Linked DNA regions of Thiorhodovibrio frisius. The protein of the gene in region 1 binds, or shares a complex with, the protein of each later gene. Links are inferred from orthologs where the notes say so. Each region holds a gene or a part of one and is shown on either strand. Other genes may lie near its edges. The genes, in order: rpmJ and rpmE.

Region 1 (2,946 bases):
TTCGACCTCATCCTCGACGCTAACCTGGAAGGACGGAATATTCACGGCACGGCCATTGACGATCACAGACTTGTGACTGACAAGTTGGCGCGCCTCTGCACGAGTTGCCCCAAAGCCCATGCGATAGACCACATTGTCTAGTCGGCGCTCAAGAAGTTGCAGCAGGTTTTCGCCAGTTGCCCCCTTAATGCGCGCAGCAGTCTTGTAGTAATTGCGGAACTGGCGTTCCATCACGCCGTAAATGCGGCGGACTTTCTGCTTTTCGCGCAACTGCAATCCGTAGTCCGAAAGACGTCGACGCCGATCCGCCGCCTGTCCCGGCATTTTTTCCAAATTGCACTTTTGATCAAGCGGTCGCGCCCGGCTCTTGAGGCCGAGGTCAGTTCCCTCGCGACGCGCCAATTTACAAGTCGGTCCGGTATATCTTGCCATGCTGCTACCCTCCCTGATCAGACACGCCGTTTCTTCGGCGGACGACAGCCATTGTGCGGAATGGGCGTGACATCGGTGATACTGGTCACTTTAAAGCCCGCATTATTCAGTGCCCGCACGGCGGATTCACGACCCGGCCCCGGACCCTTGACGTTGACATCGAGGTTCTTCACGCCAAATTCCTTCGCAACCTGACCGGCCCGACTCGCGGCGACCTGAGCCGCAAAAGGCGTGCTCTTGCGCGACCCGCGAAAGCCCGAACCCCCGGAGGTTGCCCAGGTCAAGGCATTGCCTTGGCGATCAGTAATGGTGATGATGGTGTTATTGAAGGAGGCGTGGACATGGGCAATGCCATCCGCTACCTGCTTCTTGACCTTCTTTTTAGTGCGTACCTGCTTAGCCATTGGCGTGCAATACTCGCAATTACTCGAACAAAAATAAATTAAGTCTACCAGTCGAAATCGCTACTCGGGCGAAATCAGAGCGGCCTGACTGGATTAGTGGTGGAGCGCAACTTTAAGCACCCGACAGATGAGAGGCCAGCTGACCAGGGCGAGGTATGAAACCGACCGTGGCCCTGACCCCTACAACTCTCATCGTCTTGCTCCACCCCGAAGAATCAATCCGTGGGATTCACCGTAAGTCCCATGCTTGTGCCATCGCACGAATAACGCGGATGTATCAAGTGAAGGCTGAAACGACGACTGAATCCGACCCGAAAAGACCCGATTAACGTTTGATCGGACGGCGCGGGCCTTTGCGCGTGCGCGCATTGGTTCGCGTCCGCTGACCGCGCAATGGCAGACCGCGACGGTGGCGAATGCCCCGATTGCAGCCAAGGTCCATCAAGCGCTTAATGTTCATCGACACTTCTCGGCGCAGGTCACCCTCGACCGAGTGCTTGCCGACTTCCGTCCGCAGACGCTCGACTTCTTCTTCGGTCAAATTCAGGATCTTGGTATGCTCGGGAACCTTTGCCGCAGCACAGATCTTTGACGACAAAGTGGGTCCGATACCATAAATCGACCTCAACGCGATCACCGCGTGCTTGCGATCAGGGATGTTGACACCGGCAATACGGGCCATGGGCGTTCAGCTCCTTAAAAACTCATTCAGCGCTCTGCAAATCGCGACATTTGCGGCGCTAGCGACTCGATTAATTCTAGATTGTTTGTAGGGTCAGCGACTCGACCTGAGCCGTCGCCAGTCCGACTGAATGACCGGACAGCAAACGAACCAGTATACCAAGATTTCCCGCTACGTCAATGGCCTCAATCGCCACCGACTATCCCTGCCGTTGCTTGTGGCGCGGATCTTTGCAGATAACGCGGATCGTGCCATTGCGCTTGATCATCTTGCAATGCCGACAGATTTTCTTCACAGAAGCACGCACTTTCATTATCGTCTCCAAATAAGTATTACAGAGCTTGATCAGAGCCGCATCAGCTCGCCAACTTCTACAGGCGCTGTCGGTCAATCCGACAGGTTCAGCAATGCACTGAGACAGCGTTGATACTGGCTTCGCCAGGTTGGCTTGACCTACCGTTGCCGGCACGGACAACACGACCAGCCTGGCGCTCAGCGCATCAGCCCGCCACCTGGCGCTTTGAGATTTGCCTTTTTCATCAAGCCTTCGTATTGATGTGACACCAGATGCGCCTGCACCTGCGCCATGAAATCCATCACGACCACCACCACAATCAGCAGTGAGGTGCCGCCGAAGTAAAAGGGCACATTCCAACCGACGATCAGAAATTCTGGCAGCAAACACACGGCTGTGATGTAGAGAGCGCCAATTGCCGTGAGACGCGTCATCACGGTATCGATATAGCGCGCCGTCTGCTCGCCCGGACGGATACCCGGAATGAAAGCCCCCGAGCGCTTGAGATTGTCGGCCGTATCCTTCGCATTAAACACCAACGCAGTGTAGAAAAAGCAGAAGAAAATGATAGCCGCCGAGTAAGCCAGCACATAGAGGGGCTCACCCGGAGAAAATTTGGCGGTGAGGTCCGCGAGCCAGCGCAGGTCTTCCGACTGGCCGAACCACTGCCCCAGAGTCCCCGGAAACAGAATAATGCTGGAGGCAAAAATCGGCGGAATCACACCGGCCATATTCAGCTTTAGCGGTAGATGGGTGCTCTGCGCTGCCATCATCTTTCGCCCCTGCTGCCGACGGGCGTAATTCACAGTAATGCGCCGTTGTCCGCGCTCCACGAAGACCACAAAAGCCGTTACCAGCAGCGCCAATGCAAAAAGCGCCAAGACGGCAATGGCGTTCATCTCACCGGTTCGCACCAGCTCCAAGGTCCCTCCGACGGCCGATGGCAAGCCGGCAACAATGCCCGCGAAAATGATAAGCGAGATCCCATTGCCAATGCCTCGCTCGGTAATCTGCTCGCCGAGCCACATCAGGAACATGGTTCCTGTTACCAGCGATACGGCTGCGGTAAAGACAAAGCCAACGCCGTGGGTCACCACAATGGCCGAGCCGCCAGCGGTTTGCCCCTGCAACGC
Region 2 (17,183 bases), 940 kb from region 1 along the record:
AAATATCGGGTGGTGGACTTTTCGTTGGCCAACTGTCTGCACTCGGGCTTGCGCCAGATTCTGGTGCTGACGCAGTATCGATCCCATTCGCTGCATAAGCATTTGCGCGATGGTTGGTCGCTGTTCAATGCCGAGCTTGGTGAATTCATCACCCCGCTGCCACCGCAAATGCGCGCCGATGGCGGCTGGTACCTGGGCCTTGTGGATGCCTTGCGGCAGAACCGTTATCTCATTGAGCGCAATCCAGCGCGCCGTCTGCTGCTGCTCGACGGAGGTGCCGTCTACCGGATGGATTATGCCGAGTTACTGCGTTTTCATGATGAGCAGCAGGCACAGGTGACCGCCGCGCTGCGCACTGTGACAGAGAATTCCGCACCGAGTGCGTACCGTGTGGAGTGCAGCGAGGATCATCGCATCACGGGCTTGCTAGGCCCGATTGGCGAGCATTCGCCAACGGGGTTGGCCCCAATGGGCGTTTTGGTGATCGGGAAAGACTACCTGCTCGAGCAGCTTGACCATCTGGTGCGGGTTGGCAATGGGCATGCGGAGATGGATTTCGTCGCCACGCTGCTGCAAGCTTCAGGCGCAGCGCGGGCGGTGGGGTATCGCTTCGGAGGTGAGCGCGGGCGGGTGTCGCAAGATGGTTACTGGAGCGATCTGGGCTCGGTCGATGCCTATTACCAGGCACACATGTCGCTACTGGAAGCGCGACCGGCGCTGGATCTCTATCAGCCCGGCTGGAACATTCTGACCTATCAGGGCCAGTATCCACCGGCGCGAACCGTCCCGGGGCCCAACTCAGGCAACGAGGGAGTGTTTGTTAACTCCATGCTGGCTTCTGGTGCGCTGATTTGCGGTGGGGCTGTCAACCGGTCCGTGCTGTCCCCCTGTGTCAAGGTCGATGATGGTGCCATCGTGGATGGTGCCATTTTGTTTGACCGGGTCCATGTGGGCGCCGGAGCCGAGCTCAATCGGTGCATACTCGATAAAGACGTGGTGGTCTCGCCGGGGGCGCGCATCGGTTTTGATCGCAAGGAGGATCGCGCGCGCTTTTCGGTCTCGCCCGAGGGGGTGGTGGTGGTCCCCAAAGACGCCCGGGTGTGATGCGCGGCGTTTTGGCGCTTTTCACCTTGGCAAAACATCGGTATACTACGCGGTTTACTGACGTTTCAGTCAGTGCTGCCGATTCCTTCTAAACAGGTGCTTCATGAAAGCGGGAATTCACCCAGAATATCAGGACATCAAGGTCGTTTGCAGTTGCGGAAACGAGTTTTCAACGCGCTCCACGCTCGGCAAGGAGTTGCATGTCGAGGTTTGCTCCGCATGCCATCCGTTCTATACCGGAAAGCAAAAGATCCTCGACACGGCGGGACGGGTTGATAAGTTCCGGCGCAAGTACGGCCGCTGAGGCGGCTTTCCGCAACCCGATTACGGGTTGCATCTTCGCTCTTTCTGTTTCAGTTTCGGCATTCCTGTGTGATGCCGGACTTTTCTGCGTGCGCAAAAAAGACGCTTTTGCCTTTCGCTCTGATGGCTTAGCATAGTCTCGAGAGCATTCCGCCTTGGGTCTGATTCCTGGTCCTAAACCGGAACAGACCCGGGGTGCGAGTTGGCTGTCTGCCTGATCCTTCGCGATGCAGCCCGATGTCGCCTTGATGCGATGTCGCCCCGATCTGATGTCGTCGGCTGCCGCGCGATTGGACCCCGCCCCTAGTGAAGCCTGCCCTTTCTGACCTCAGATTCGCAGCAGTCCGTCCCCAGGAGTCTGTTATGACGAACGAGACGATCACCATTACCAACAATGTCGATGGTACCTGCCACGAGTATCCACTCAAGCAGGGAACCCTTGGACCCTCGGCGGTCGACATTTCCTCGCTCTATCGCGACGCTGGATTCTTTACCTACGATCCCGGCTTCATGGCGACCGCAAGCTGCCATAGTGCCATTACCTTCATCGATGGCGAAAAGGGTGTGCTGCTGTATCGCGGCTACCCGATCGAGCAACTGGCCACCAAGGCGAGTTTTCTCGAAGTGGCTTATCTGCTGTTCTATGGCAATCTGCCCGACGAAAAAGAGCTTGATGATTTCGAAGGGGTGATCATGCAGCACACCATGCTGAATGAAAATCTCAAGAGCTTTCTGGATGGCTTCCGCTACGACGCGCACCCCATGGCAGTGCTCTGCGGTGTGGTCGGTTCGTTATCGGCCTTTTATCACGACTCGATCAACGTGCATGACCCGCACTACCGGGAAGTCTCGGCGCATCGGTTGATTGCCAAGATTCCCACCATTGCCGCAGCCACCTACAAGCACAATGTCGGCGAGCCCATCATGTATCCGCGCAATGATCTGCGTTACTGCGCGAACTTCCTCTACATGATGTTCGCGACACCCTGCGCTGACTATGAGCCGCGACTGATCGCAGAAAAGGCGCTCAATCTGCTGTTTATTTTGCATGCCGATCATGAGCAAAATGCCAGCACCTCGACCGTGCGATTAGCGGGCAGTTCCGGGGCTAATCCCTTTGCCTGCATTGCCGCCGGTGTCGCATCGCTGTGGGGACCGGCGCATGGTGGTGCGAATGAGGCGGTGTTGGATATGCTGGCCGAAATCGGCAGTGTGGCGAATGTCGCCAAATTTATCGACAAGGCCAAGGACAAGGATGATCCTTTCCGGCTAATGGGTTTTGGGCATCGCGTGTATAAGAATTACGACCCGCGCGCCATGATCATTCGCGAGGTCTGCCATCAGGTGCTCGAAGAACTCGCGGATGTGAAAAATCCGCTGTTTGATCTGGCGCTGGAGCTTGAGCGTATCGCGCTGGAGGATGAATACTTCGTTGAGCGCAAGCTTTATCCCAATGTGGATTTCTACTCCGGCATCATTTATCAGGCACTTGGCATTCCGCGCAATATGTTCACAGTCATGTTCGCACTTGCGCGCACTGTTGGCTGGGTATCGCATTGGGCGGAGATGATGAGCGAGCCGAGCATGCGCATCGGCCGGCCGCGGCAGATTTATCACGGCCCGCAAGTGCGCGATTATGTGCCCATCTCAAAGCGCTGAAAAGTAACCCACAAGGTCAAAGTATCCACCGGGAGGATCGACTGTGATTGAAATCGAATACATCGTTAAAGACAACCAGGGGGTTGAGCGCTTGCGAACAGCGGATAAGAAAGAAGCAGACGCCTATGACAAGGCACTGGAAGTCGCCGATCGTCTCGGACAATGGCTGCGCGATGGGCAGGCGGTGCCAAACCTGGCTGACGAGGACCTTGAGGAGCTAACGATTCATCTCGCGCTCAATGCCCGCGTGGTGGAGCGCATTCTCAAGGGCAAGGAGGCCGAGCCGGCATCTCGGCGGGGATCGACTTCAACCGGAGGCCAGCCATCGGCAAACGACCAGGACGGCGATGAAGAAGAGACCCCCAGCGCCGATGTGCGCCCATTGAAGGCCACTGGCTAAGGCGATGGTCGGCGATGATCCAATCAGTCTGCCGTCCTTTTCACGTCGGACTGATCAAGCCTTCTCACTATGACGATGACGGCTATTTGATCCAGTGGGTCAAAGCCTGGATTCCGTCTAATTCGCTCGCTTGCATCTAGACTCAGCAGGGCGCCGGTCTAGGCTATTCAGATGAGGCCATAAGGCCGCTGCATTTCTAGCCTTGGGCCGTTATGAATGGTCAGAGCCGACTCGCGCAACGCGCGAGCGACTTGGCTGGCTGTTACGCGCTTTCTGCGGCAGGCTCCGAGGAAGTCTCTTCGGCGGTTTCCGCAGTCTCTTCAGTGGCGACGGGTTCCGGTGCTTTTTGCTTGGGCGCGGCAACCAGACCTTCGGCAAGAAGGATCGTAGCTTTATCCTCACCGTTAACCGGGCGTTTGCGCGCGTCTGTAACCGCGTAGCGCCCGGATTTCTTTTGGTAGATACGGTGTTCCTTGGTGCGTTTGATTTCTTTCATGTGAGTGCGGTTTTCTCTTTAGGATTGTGTGAGGGGTAGATTGCGTGGTTGCCCGTTCGCTGGGTGGCTGGGACCATGAGCGTTAGTCGAGTGATATCGACTTAAGAAGGCTTTAGTCATCGGAGATGCTGCGTTCCTCGCGCGGTTCGACATTGCGTTGCACGTCCACCTGCACTTTGCTGAACAATGCGGCGATAGCGCCTAACGCCGCGAGAAAGGGTGCGAGCAGAGTAAAAACACCACCGACGGCGACGCCGGCGGTCAGCGGGATGTCCAGCAACGGCGTGCCGTCGGCTTTGCGCACCACCAGGCGCCGCACATTCCCCTCGGCGATGGCGTTTTTCAGGAAGCCGATCAGGTCATGACCAGCGACGGTGACGCGTTCGGTGATGTTAGGATGGGACTTGTTGTGTTGCATACAGGCGACCTGCGGCGATCTGGCGACTTTAACATTCAGGACAGCAGCGAACCGCGAAGTTTAACAAAGAGCAACTGAGATGTCCGCATCATCGACACACCTTTCCCAATCTCATGGCACGAGTCCCACCGCTGATCCGAAAGACCGCCTGATGGCGGTTGCGGCCGACTTTGCCGCCGTGGCCCCAGCTTGCGATTATTGGTCGTTGCGGCTGGTATCCGAGCATTGGGATCGGCTTGAAGTGCGTCAAGATGTACTGGAGCCAACGAACCTTGGTTATACACTTGGCGCCATGGTGACAGTGGTCGCGCGTGGGGGCCTGGGCTATGCAGCCACCAACGATCTCAGTCGGCCTGGGCTGCGCGCCGCCGGTCGATGCGCGCGCGGCTGGGCGCTGCGCCACGCGGCCCATGGCCTGTTTGATTCAAGCCTCTATCCGCGCAGCGGCTTGCAGGCCGACTATATTTCCCCGGTGGCGCAACCCTGGGGCGAGGTGCCGCTGACTGACAAGCTGGACTTGCTGCACCAGGCCAACCAGGCCCTGGCCATTGATGCGCGTATTCTCGACTGGTCGGCCTGGCTCGGCTGGAATGGGGTCGATCAACTGTTGGTCAGTAGCGCCGGGGCGAGTGTCTTTCAGCATCTGGAGTATCTGCATTCCGGGTTGCTGGCGGTGGCCAATGCCGGGGCGCAGACTCAGCGCCGCCGTGGCGGAGGTGCCGACTGGCCAGGGCAGGGTGGCATGGAACGCCTTGATGCCACGGGTTTTCTCGAGCAAGCACCGCAGGTTGCCGAGGATGCGCTGGCGCTGCTCGAGGCACCCGAGTGCCCGGTTGAAACCCTCGACCTGGTGCTGATGCCAAGCCAGATGGCGCTGCAGATTCACGAAAGCATCGGCCATCCGCTGGAACTCGACCGCATTCTTGGTGACGAGCGCAACTATGCCGGGACCAGTTTTGTCACCCCCGAGATGTTTGGTCAATATCGCTACGGTTCGGAGTTGCTCAATGTCACCTTCGATCCGCGCTTGCCCGGTGAGCTAGCGAGCACCATCGCCGACGACGAGGGCACACTGGCGCAATGCGAGTATCTGATTCGCGATGGCATTCTGGAACGCCCTCTCGGTGGCGCGCTGTCGCAGGCGCGCTCTGGGCTGCCGGGCACCGCCAACGCCCGTGCCAGCGGCTGGGATCGCCCGCCTATTGACCGCATGGGCAACATCAATCTGGAGCCCGGCAGCGCGAGTCTGGCCCAGCTGATCGCCGGGGTGGAGCGCGGCGTGCTGATGGAGACCAACCGCTCCTGGTCGATTGACGACAGTCGCAACAAGTTTCAGTTTGGCTGTGAGCTTGGTCGGTTGATCCTCGACGGCGAACTGCGCGGACTGGTGAGAAACCCTGGCTACCGTGGCCGGTCGGCGGCCTTTTGGCGCAGTCTCGACGGCGTCGGCGATGGCGATTCGCGACAGGTTCGAGGCGTGTGCAACTGCGGTAAAGGTGAGCCCAATCAAGCGATTTACGTGGGCCATGCTTCACCGCCTTGCCGCTTCCGTCAGGTCGAGGTCTTTGGGGGTGGCGCATGATCAACGCACGGACAGAACGTCAGCAACTTGAGATCGACGCGCGCGACTGCTTTTATGCAATCGCCGAGCGCCTTCAGGCTGAAGCGCGTGTGGACGAGACCCTATTCTGCGAGCTTGAAGCCGAGCAGTCGGATTTTGTCCGTCTGAACTGCAATCGCATTCGTCAAGCTGGCGAGGTGCGGCACGCGAGCCTCCAACTGCGACTGATTGAGGACGACCGTCAGGCCGAGGCGAGCTGCGATCTCAGTGGCGATCTCGCGCACGATTTTGACCAGGCGCGGGTGTTACTGCGCCAGCTTCGCCTGCGGATACGCCACCTTCCGCCAGACCCGCACCTTCAGTTCAGCGAGGAGCCCTCGCGCAGTGACCGTTGGGCCTCGGAACCTCTGGCCGATGCCGGTGCGGCGGTGGAAGCCATCATGGGAGCGGCCGAAGGGCTTAACTTGGTCGGCATCTGGGCGAGTGGCGAGATCACCCACGGCCTGGCCAGCTCGGTGGGCCATCGCCACTGGCATGTGAGCCGCAGCTTCCATTTTGACTGGAGCTGCCATGGCGCCGATGACCGTGCGGTCAAAGGCTCGTATGCTGGACTGCAATGGGATGCTACGCCGGTGCGCGAGCGACTGGCGTCCATGCGCGAGGAACTCGACATTCTGGCGCGTCCGGCCAAGCGCCTGCTGCCCGGGCGTTATCGTGCCTGGCTCGCACCCATGGCGGTGGCCGAGCTGACCGACATGCTCGCCTGGGATGGCTTCGACCTGAAAAGCCAGCGTACGCGCCAGAGTCCACTGCTGCGCCTGCTCGACGGCGAGGAGCACTTCGACCCGCGTGTCTGCCTGCGCGAAGTCCATGGAGCGGACGGCACCGGCCTATTGCCAGCCTTCACCAGTGAGGGCTTCCTGCGTCCTGAAACCCTGACGCTGATCGAGTGGGGCGAGGCTGGTTCACCGCTGGTGGATGCGCGCGCCGGCAAGGAATATGGCCTGCCGGTGAATGCCGCCAGTGGCTACCCGGAATCCCTGGCCATGGCCTCCGGCGAACTGGCGGCCGATCAAGTGCTCAGTGCGCTCGGCACCGGGCTACTGATTGGCAATCTCTGGTACTGCAACTGGTCCGACCCCAATTACTGCCGGGTAACTGGCATGACTCGCTTTGGCACCTATTGGGTGGAGAATGGTGTGATTGTCGCGCCGGTTGCGCCCATGCGCTTTGATGACAGTCTTTATAGTCTTTTCGGTGATCGCCTCGCGGCCCTTGGCGCCGAGACGCAACTGCTGCTCTCGGCCCAGACCTACGGCGGGCGGTCGCTCGAAAGCACCAGGCTGCCGGGGCTGCTGGTTGACGGGATGGAGTTCGCGCTCTGAAGCTTGCTTATGCCAGCGCAGCAACAACGAGCCTGACGCGCATGGTCGCGACCATCCCAGAAGAAAAATACTGCTGTTTACTGTTAAGGAGTTTCGATGACCTACCAGTCTAGTCGGCGTCTGCTGCGATTCTCGGTTCTTGACTCAAGGCCGTTGCTTATGGGGGTGGTCACCATTCTGGCTTTGGTAATGGGTGTCACGGCACGCGGCGTGATGGCTGCTGAAGCGACAGCTGATGGGGTGTATTCCTATTGCGTTGGCTGTCATGGAAAATATGGTGTTGGTGGCGAGGGTGGACGTTACCCGCGTATTGCCGGGCTACCCCAGCCGTACATTGATGCGCAGATTCATGCCTTTAAGGCACAGGATCGCGACAACAAGCCCATGATTCCCATCTTTAAGCACGTCAATTTCAACGAGGAGGTCATCGACCTGGTCTCGGCATACATCGCCTCCATGTCGGTGCCGAATCTGGGGCTCTGGCCCTATGAGCCCGATCCCGACGCCCTGGCGGCGTTCGATTCGCGCGAAGGCTATGCGGCTGCTGGGAAGCAGGCATACAAGGACCAATGTGCCAGCTGCCATGGCGCGCAAGGGCAGGGGGCGGATAGCGGGGATGCGCCGCCGCTGGTTGCGCAGTATCCGGCCTATCTGGCCAAGCAGATCCGGGATTTCGCCACCGGCGAGCGCAAGCATGCGCATAGCGCAGACTGCGGCGCCCCGGACGCGGCCACGGCAGACGCCATCATCAATCACCTGGTCGAACTCGGTCGCTAAGGCGGCTGGTGACCCTCGACCTGTGCGTATTCATCTGCTGAGTGTCGGGCGCCGCATGCCGGCTTGGGTTGAACAAGGCTTTGGCGAATACGCCAAACGTTTGCCAAAAGAGTGCGACCTGCGCTTGGTCGAGATCGATCCGGTGCCGCGCACCAAGAGTGGAGATCGCGTCCGCGCAATCTCCCTGGAAGGTGAGCGACTGCTGCAAGCCCTGCCCAAGGGGGCCCGGGTCATCGCCCTGGATGTTGGCGGCCAAAGCTGGTCAACCGAGGCCTTGGCTGCGGAACTCAAACGCTGGCTGGCATCGGGCCAGGATGTGGCATTGCTGGTCGGGGGAGCCGACGGTTTGTCTTCTAAGTGCCTGGCGCGCGCAGATGCACGCTGGTCCCTGTCGCCGCTCACCTTTCCCCATCCGCTGGTGCGGGTGATCCTAGCCGAACAAGTCTACCGTGCCTGGACGCTGCTCCAGGGCCATCCTTACCACCGAGGCTGAGAGGAGCCATCACCATGCAACCAATGCTGGTTCTGGCATCCGCGTCGCCACGGCGGCGGGAGCTGATCGCGCAGTTGGGATTGAATTCTCATTGCCTGAGTGCGGATGTGGACGAAACGCCCGCGACTGGCGAGTCGCCCAACCGCCATGTCTTGCGCTTGGCGATGGCGAAGGCGCAGGCCGTCGCTGAGCGGCTTGAGCAGGCTGATGCCCCCTCGAATCAGAAACAATCGCGGTTAATTCTGGCTGCGGATACCCTGGTGATGATCGATGACGACATCCTCGGCAAGCCAGTGGACGCAGCTGACGCGGCGCGCATGATCCAACGCCTATCCGGGCGCTGGCATGAGGTCATCACCGGGGTCGCCCTCTTGGGCTGCCAACGCCAGAGCGTCACTGTGATGACCCGAGTGCTGTTTCGCACCATCGAACCCTGGGAGGCTGCCGCCTACTGGGCTAGCGGTGAGCCAAGTGACAAAGCGGGTGGCTACGGCATTCAGGGACGCGGAGCCCTCTTTGTCGAGCGCATCGATGGAAGCTATTCCAACGTGGTGGGTCTGCCATTGTTCGAGACCGGGAGTTTGCTGGCCGCAGAGGGGCTGACGCCCTGGGGCCCGCGTTTGCAAGAGGCATCCCCATGAGCGAGGAAATCCTGATCAATGTCACGCCGCCCGAGACCCGGGTGGCCGTGGTGGAAAACGGCGTGGTGCAGGAGATTATGATCGAACGCTCCAACCGCTGCGGTTTGGTTGGCAGTGTCTATCGTGGGCGGGTGTGTCGGGTATTGCCCGGCATGCAGGCGGCCTTTGTCGACATCGGCCTGGAGCGCGCCGCTTTTTTGCATGCCTCGGACATCATCACCGCAGAGGGTGAGCCGCGCAGCGAAAACATCAATGAGCTTGTCCACGAAGGTGGGATGATCGTGGTTCAGGTCGTCAAGGACCCGCTGGGCACCAAGGGCGCACGCCTGACCACGAGTATCTCCATCGCGTCGCGTTACCTGGTGTTTATGCCCAGTCTGACCAACACCGGTGTGTCGCAGAAAATCGAAGGGGAAGAAGAACGCAAACGCTTGCGCGAGGTTATTCAGCACTATGTCGATGACAACGCCGTCAGCGGTGGCTTCATCGCGCGCACCGCAGCCGAGACCGTCAGCGATGCGGCCCTGTGTCGGGATATGACCTTCCTGATCAAGCTGTGGGGTAACATCAAGGAGCGCTGCGAGGCCGATGTTGAGGTGGGGCCGGTGCATGACGATCTGCCGCTGCCGCTGCGCGCGCTGCGCGATCTGGTCACACCCGAGGTCGAGCGGGTGCGCATCGACTCGCGTTCGACCCTGGAGCGGGCGCGCGCTTTTGGCGTCAAATACATTCCGGAAGTCGTCGAGCGCATGGAGTATTACGACGGCGAGCGCCCGCTGTTCGATCTTTATGGCGTCGAGGACGAGATCCAGAAATCCCTGCATCGCAAGGTGCAGCTCAAATCCGGCGGTCATCTGGTCATCGACCAGACCGAAGCCATGACCACCATTGATGTGAACACCGGCGCCTTTGTTGGCCATCGCAATCTCGAGGAGACCATTTTCAAGACCAACCTCGAGGCCGCGCAGGCTATTTGCCGGCAGCTGCGACTGCGCAATCTCGGCGGCATCATTATCATCGACTTCATCGACATGACCGATGAAGAGCACAAGCGCCAGGTGTTGCGTGCGCTTGAGAAATGCCTGGCCAAGGACCATGCCAAGACGCACATCACCGAGGTCTCATCCCTGGGGCTGGTGGAAATGACGCGCAAGCGCACGCGCGAATCCCTCGAACATGTGCTGTGCGAGCCCTGCCCTTGCTGCGGCGGGCGTGGCTCGGTGAAAACCGCCGAAAGCACGTGCTACGAAATTTTCCGCGAGATCATGCGCGAGTCGCGCCAGTTCGAGGTCGAAACCCTGATGGTGCTGGCCTCGCAGGATGTGATCGACCGCCTGCTGGATGAAGAGTCCGCCCACCTTGCCGAGCTGGAGGAATTCATCGGTCGCCCGATCCGTCTCCAGGCCGAGGCGCTCTATACTCAAGAACAGTATGACGTTGTGCTGGTCTAGCCGCGCTGGGTTAGGCCTGTTCGTCGGTTTTTTATCTCGCTGCCGGAGGTCTGAGCCCGATCAATGAAGCGCGTAGCACTCGCGGCTTTCTGGCATACGCGGCGGCTCGTCATCCTGGCCGTGCTCGGGCTCGCCGTGGTGCTGCTTCTCGCCCGTGCCCTGGTGCCTTTCGCCGAGGGTCTGCGTGGTGAGCTGGCCACCCATCTGGACGAGCTGCTGGGCATGCGGGTCGAGGTTGGAGCGCTCACAGTGCGCTTTGAGGGCTGGTCGCCGCATCTGACGCTCACCGATGTGACGCTGCGAGGCCGCCTGAGCGACCAGGCCGAATTCAGCGCGCGCGAACTGGTGCTCGATCTGAATCTGTTCGCGACCTGGGGTGCGCGAAAATTGCGTATCGAGGGGCTGACGCTGGTTGGCGCTGAACTCGAGTTGCGCCGCGACATCGAAGGTGGCTTTTCAATCAGCGGCCTGCAAGCGCTTGGGGGCGGCGATGATCCGGGGGGGCTGACGTTTTTCCTGCGCGAAGGGCATTTCGCCCTGACCGATAGCCGGCTGTACTGGACGGACACCTTTTCTGGATCGCCGACCATCGCCGTTGATATCGCCAAGTTCTTGGTAGTCAATCGCGATGAGCAGCACCTGTTGCGGCTCGATGCCTGGCTGGCCGCCGATCCCCGTACCCGTCTCAGTGCGCGCGGACATCTGCGCGGCGCGGCCCAGGACCTCAGCGGCTGGGCCGGTGAGCTCTACACCCGGCTCGACAGCCAGCAGGATCTGTTGTCGCAACTGCAACAGCAACTCTCGGGTGGTGTCGCGCTCAGTCTGTCAGGTCTGCGGCTGGAAATCTGGTCGCGGATCGATGCCGGGCGCCTAGTGGCCGTGCTGGCAAAATTGCGTGCGGATGCCCTGAGTGCCAACCGGGTGGCGACTGCTGATCAGGCATCTCGCGCCACGCCGGCACCGGCAGCGGCACCGGCTCCGGCCTTGACGCTGGACGGGCTGAGCGCTCTGGTCCAGTGGTCGCGCGAGGGGGCGACAACCCATCTGCGAGTGGCTGATCTGCGCGCGCATGGGCTGGGAACGCATCCGCTTTCCATCGGTCTGTCGTTGTCGCCCGTTGCGGCGACATCGGTGCCTGCCACCGATACCACGCAAGCCACCAGTGCAGGGAAAGTGCCCGCAGCGGATGAACAAGCCAGCGGCGCGCGAGGCTCCAGGCGGTTGTCGGGTGGGCTTGGTGAAGCTGAGCTCTCCGTTCTGCAACAGCTCGCGCGCCTGACGATGCCTGAGCTGATGGCCAAACTCCCGCCCAATCTGGTGCAACAGCCGCTCGCCGGGCGCCTTGAGCGCCTAGTCTTCGCGCTGGATCTGCCTGCGGAGGAATTCACCCCGACCGATTGGCGCATTAAAGCCGAACTCGATGGACTTGGGGTGGAACAAGTCCAGGGCTGGCCCGGAGGGCGCGGCCTGCAGCTTGAAGTTGATGCCGAGCCTGAGCGTGGTTTCGCCCGCATCGGCATGCGTGAGGGGACTTTAGACCTGCGTCCGCGACTGGCGGAACCTCTCGCGGTTGATCGCCTGGACGCACAGCTTGGCTGGCGCATTGAGCCATCCGGTGAGCTGCGCCTGCGGGTGCCGGATGCGCGCTTGCGCACGTCAGACCTGGGTGCCGAGCTTGCCGCCGAGGTGCGCCTGCACAGCTCGGCGAGTCCCGATGTCGATCTGCATCTACAGTTGCGCGATGCGGATGCCAGCGCTGTCGGCCGTTATCTGCCAGTGCGGGTGCTGGACCCGCCGCTGGTGGCCTGGCTCAATCGCGCCGTGCGCGGTGGGCGTGTGACCGAGGGCGATTTTCTGCTGCGCGGGCGACTGGCGGATTTTCCCTTCGACGAGCATCAGGGACGCTTTGTGATGGACTTGCAGATCAGCGACGGCACTCTGGATTATTCCGCGCCGCGCCCGGGTGTCAAGCCACGCCCGCGCTGGCCGGCGCTGGAGGGTCTGAATGCCGAGGTGCGCATTGTCAACCGGCGCCTGGACATCAGCGTCGATGGCGGTCGTTTCCTCGACAGCGCCTTGCTTGGCGGCTCAGCCAATATTCCCAACCTCTGGAAACCGGAGCGAATTTTCATCAAAGCGCGCGGGCAGGGGCCCTTCGCCGATGGTCGTCGGGTGCTGCTTGAGACCCCACTTGAGGCTCAGCTCGGGCGTCTGGCGCGCGCCTTCGAGGTGGACGGCAAGCTCGGCATCGCGCTCGAACTCGGGGTGCCTTTTCGGCGCGGCGCCGAGGTTGACTACCAGGGCGAGCTCGAGTGGCGATCAGAGGCCAGCGCGCGCCTCGACTTAGGCGAGGGGCGCGAGCCGATTGCCTTGCGCGACATCCAGGGGCAGCTTGGCTTTTCCAATCGCGGTGTCGAAGCGCAAAACATACAGGCACGGCTGGGCGAACAGACCATCTCGGTGGATGTAAAAACGCAGCAGCCCGATGCTGGGCAGGGGGCGGCGCTCACTCGGGTTGAGGCGCGCGGGCAGGCACCCTTGCAAAGCCTGGTGGAGAGCTTCCCCAGCCCGATCTGGGATCTGGTGGCGGGCGATCCAGACTGGCAGCTCGCGGTCAGTCTGTCGAATCAGGATTTTTCCAGCACCAGTGCGCCGATTAATCTGCAACTCAGCTCCAACCTCAAGGGTGTGAGTCTGAAACTGCCAGCCCCCCTTGGCAAGGGCGCCCAGGCAGAGATGCCATTGCGTCTGAGCGCCCAACTCGTCGGACAAGGCTTGCAGCGCCCCGCACTGCAACTGGGGCCGCTCAAGGCGCGGCTGGCACTTCGCCAGGCGCAGGGGCAGCCGCCACGGTTGCGCGCGGTGGCCGTCGCCTTGAATGCCGAGCCACCGGCGCCACCGCAGTCGCGCGAGATCAGCCTTAGCGGGCGTTTGGCTTCGTTGAAATTAGGGCCCTGGATCGACTGGTGGAAAGCGCATCGCACCCAATTCGGGCAGGGCCGAGAGGCGCTGCCAGTGCGCTCCAGCGGCATCGAGATTGGACGCTTGAATCTGGGCGTGCTTGAGTTTCGCGATCTGACCGCCAAACTCGCGCCGCGCGCCGACGGCGGCACTGAGGTGCGCTTCAACGCACGCGACAACACCGGTGTCATTGGTCTGCCGCCGGTTGGCTCCGCTGCGCCGCTGCGGGTCGAACTGGAGCACTGGCGGCTTGAGAGTCCGGATTCTGTGGGGCTGGCCGATGCACCTGTCGCACAAGCCAGACCGGCAGGTGCGGGTATCGATCCGCGTCGGCTCGGGCCGATTGACATCCGCGTGGAGCGGCTCGCGTGGAATCAAACTCCACTCGGCCGGTTTCGGGTTCGCCTGCGGCCCAATGGTGCGGGAGTGGACTTTCAGGAGCTGCAACTGACCGGTGCCTTGATCAATGCCCAGGGGCAAGGAAGCTGGCAGAGCGATCTGGCCGGTGGGTTTCGCACTGCGGCCAGTGTGCAAATGAACAGCCCCAATGCCGGGGAATTACTGCGCAGGCTCGGGTTGTATCAGGGGCTTGATGGCAGCAAAGCGCAGATCAGCGCCGATCTCGAGTGGCCCGGTGACCCGGCGGCCTTCGGGCTGGCGCGCGCACGCGGTGCGGTGGAGGTCGATTTCAAAGCTGGTCGTCTGCTGGAAGTGGAGCCAGGCGTGGGGCGCATGCTCGGCTTTCTAAACGTCGCCGCGATTCAACGGCGTCTGAGTCTGGATTTTCGTGATGTGGTGGATGAAGGCTTCAGTTTTGACCAGGCCAAGGGGCGCTTTGTGGTGGCTGATGGCCTGGCACGCATTGAGCGTTTTACACTGCTGTCGTCGACTGCGGATATCGGAATTTCCGGCACCACCAATCTGGTCAAGGAGACGCTTGAGCAAACCGTTACGGTCACGCCCAAGATCGGCTCGGGCCTGGCCCTGGCCAGCGCCCTTGCTGGCGGGCCGCTGGTGGGTGCTGCCGTGCTGCTGGCCGATAAGGTCACGGGCGGGGCGGTCAATCGGTTGACGCAGTACCAGTACCGAATCACCGGCCCCTGGCGCGAGCCAAAGGTCGAAAAGCTTGGGTTGACGGTCAATGACAGAATCGAGCAGGCAGGTTCGGCCACCAGTTCTGCGACGGGGGTCAGGTCTGCGCCAACTGGAGATGTGCCACCCGGAAATGCGCGAACCGGAAATGCGGCAAGCAGAGATGCCCTAACCAGAGATGTCCCAACCAGAGATGTCCCAACTAGAGATGTCCCAACTAGAGATGTCCCAACTAGAGATGCACCAACTGGCACGTCGCCCACTCCGCGATCAAGCAGATCGGAGCAACCAGCCCGTCGCCAGCCGGAGAACCTGTTTCTTGAGAATTTCTGACTGCGCTCTGTTGGTCGCGCGCTGCTGGCCATCTTCTTGCGGGGTGCAATCAGTGTGACAATGGCTTGACCATTCCAAGACATCACGGTAGGACGGCCAGTTACCCGGCCGCCCCCGTACAGATCCCGGCGTGCGGAACTACCGCACCGGGCTCCTCGAAATGATTCGCTTCGCACGCGGCAACATTGCAGAATACTCAGAAGCTGTGGCAGATTCGTGGTCGCTCAAGCTTGAACACCTTGATCAGTTCGGCAAAGCCCTTCCAGTTGTAACTGCGCCGCTGACTGCGGCGATTCAGCTCCCGGTAGAGCATGCGTGTGACATGGTAGAAAAAGTCACCCAGGCTGTCGGAGTTGCCTCGGATACCGTAGTAATTGTAGTACCCGCGCAGCTTCGCATTGAGAGCCGCGAAGAACTTGTCCTTGTGCATCCGGCAGTGTGCCCGACACCAGTCTCGAAAACTGGCCAGGGAGGCGCGGTATTTCTTCCGTGCCGTGCGCCGTTTGAGCGCGGGTTTTCCCCAACGCCCTCGTCCCCAGCGAAACTCGAATCCGAGAAACTCAAAGGTGCCGTTACGCGTCCAGTCCTGACGCGAGAACCGCAGCAACTGCGTTTTCTCTTGCGCGACTTCCAGCCCGAACCGCTCCATCCGCAACCCAAGCACCCGATAAAAGCGCTGGGCGTCGAACTCACATTCAAACGCGCACACAAAATCGTCGGCATACCGACAGAGGTACGCTTTCCCTTTGCAATGTGTCTTGACCGTGTTCTCAAACCACTCATCTAGCGCGTAGTGGAGATAGATATTCGCAAGCATCGGGGAGATGATCCCGCCCTGGGGCGAGCCTGTCTTGGGATGCTGAACCGCGCCATCTGGCTCCAAAACGCCGGCCTTTAACCACTTGCGAATCAGCCGCAAAAAGGGTTCATCGTCTATCCGTCGCTGCAACAGTTCGATCAGTGTATCGTGATCGATTCGATCAAAGAATGCGCGAATATCCGCCTCGACCAGGAAGTGATAACGCCCGCTTCGCAGCTCGGCGCTCAGGTCTCGCACTGCATCCAGGGCACCAACCCGAGGTCGGTAACCATAGCTACAGTCCAGAAAGTCCTGCTCATAAATCTCTTCCAGTATCTTGGTAACCCCCATCTGGAGCACTTTGTCCGCGATGGCCGGAATCCCCAATGGCCTCAACTTTCCGTTGAGCTTGGGGATGTATCTTCTCAGTACCAGCTTGGCCCGATACCATCCCCCTTTGACCGCCGCCGCCAGTGCTTCTACATTGTCCTGAAGGTTGGCTTCATAGGCGCGGGCATCCAGTCGGTCGACACCGCTGGCCGCACCTTTGTTAATCAGCCGCCAACAGGCCAGAAGATAGCTGACGTTGAGCAGGCCAAAGAGGTTGCGGAATCGATGGGCCTTGTCCGATGCCGCCTTTTTCGCTATTCCCAACAGGGAGGTTTGCTTCATGGTCCAGCCCGTCGTGTCTGGGTGAAGTGTCCTTTGTTGGCTGCATCACTTCGCCGACCCCTTTCCCATGTACGCGGCTCTCCCGCGCTCGGAGTACTATGAGTCGGTCTGACTCCCCATCCGCTTCCGGCGAACCTTCCTTCTCGGTCAGTTGCGCTTCCCCGGTCGGTCGGCTCTAGGCTTCGGTCTAATTCCGTTTCGGGGTTTCCCCCTGTGTGTCTCAATAACCGCATGCCTTACCTCTCCCGCCGGGAGCTGATGGGGTCTCCCAAGTTCTCGACGCTTCTGTGCTTGCATGCCAGGCGCTCGGACCCCGACAGACCCTCGGGACTCTCGCCGTGAACGACCTTAGGGCAACGTTTGTTTTCTCTGTTTGCTGCCTGGTTTCCCGGCAGTGCCACAATATCTTGCCCATCGTCGTTCTATTGAGTCCTCTGTGTTGGCTTCCAGGTCGTTAACCCTGTCGCCGTCTGCTTTAATGCTTTTAACGAGGCTGAAATCGCTTCAGGGTGGTGCGTACACCCCTCTGGCCTACAAGTTTCTCTATGTACGCTTCACCTCTTTTGTTCACGATAGCACCAGTCTCCTGACCAGTGCGTCGCTATCCGCCAGAGGCGCAACACGCGATACGGGTGGGT

Evidence for each region.
Region 2: rpmJ (region 1) and rpmE share a complex: the UniProt entries of both Bacillus subtilis proteins name them as parts of the 50S ribosomal subunit. The link is inferred for Thiorhodovibrio frisius from one-to-one orthologs.

Annotation. Positions count from the first base shown.
Region 1 is NZ_CP121471.1:1,917,268-1,920,213, reverse strand. The notes cover bases 275-2,946. They hold rpmJ (50S ribosomal protein L36), read right to left. Parts: upstream 1,832-2,946; coding sequence 1,718-1,831; downstream 275-1,717. Other genes in these bases: secY (preprotein translocase subunit SecY), read right to left, coding at 2,011-2,946; rpsM (30S ribosomal protein S13), read right to left, coding at 1,162-1,518; rpsK (30S ribosomal protein S11), read right to left, coding at 450-836; rpsD (30S ribosomal protein S4), read right to left, coding at 275-432. In the rest of the region: more of rpsD, read right to left, coding at 1-274.
Region 2 is NZ_CP121471.1:2,838,726-2,855,908, reverse strand. The notes cover bases 1-2,807. They hold rpmE (50S ribosomal protein L31), read left to right. Parts: upstream 1-1,207; coding sequence 1,208-1,408; downstream 1,409-2,807. Other genes in these bases: Thiofri_RS13115 (citrate synthase), read left to right, coding at 1,771-2,807; Thiofri_RS13125 (glucose-1-phosphate adenylyltransferase family protein), read left to right, coding at 1-1,104. Outside these bases: more of Thiofri_RS13115, read left to right, coding at 2,808-3,066; Thiofri_RS13110 (YebG family protein), read left to right, coding at 3,110-3,466; Thiofri_RS13105 (hypothetical protein), read right to left, coding at 3,729-3,962; Thiofri_RS13100 (DUF4342 domain-containing protein), read right to left, coding at 4,075-4,380; Thiofri_RS13095 (TldD/PmbA family protein), read left to right, coding at 4,460-5,962; Thiofri_RS13090 (metallopeptidase TldD-related protein), read left to right, coding at 5,959-7,326; Thiofri_RS13085 (c-type cytochrome), read left to right, coding at 7,423-8,103; 23S rRNA (pseudouridine(1915)-N(3))-methyltransferase RlmH, read left to right, coding at 8,126-8,596; Thiofri_RS13075 (Maf family protein), read left to right, coding at 8,611-9,237; rng (ribonuclease G), read left to right, coding at 9,234-10,688; Thiofri_RS13065 (YhdP family protein), read left to right, coding at 10,752-15,074; ltrA (group II intron reverse transcriptase/maturase), read right to left, coding at 15,271-16,545. UniProt on the Bacillus subtilis protein: Binds the 23S rRNA. While neither of the L31 paralogs is essential, this protein seems to function as the main L31 protein.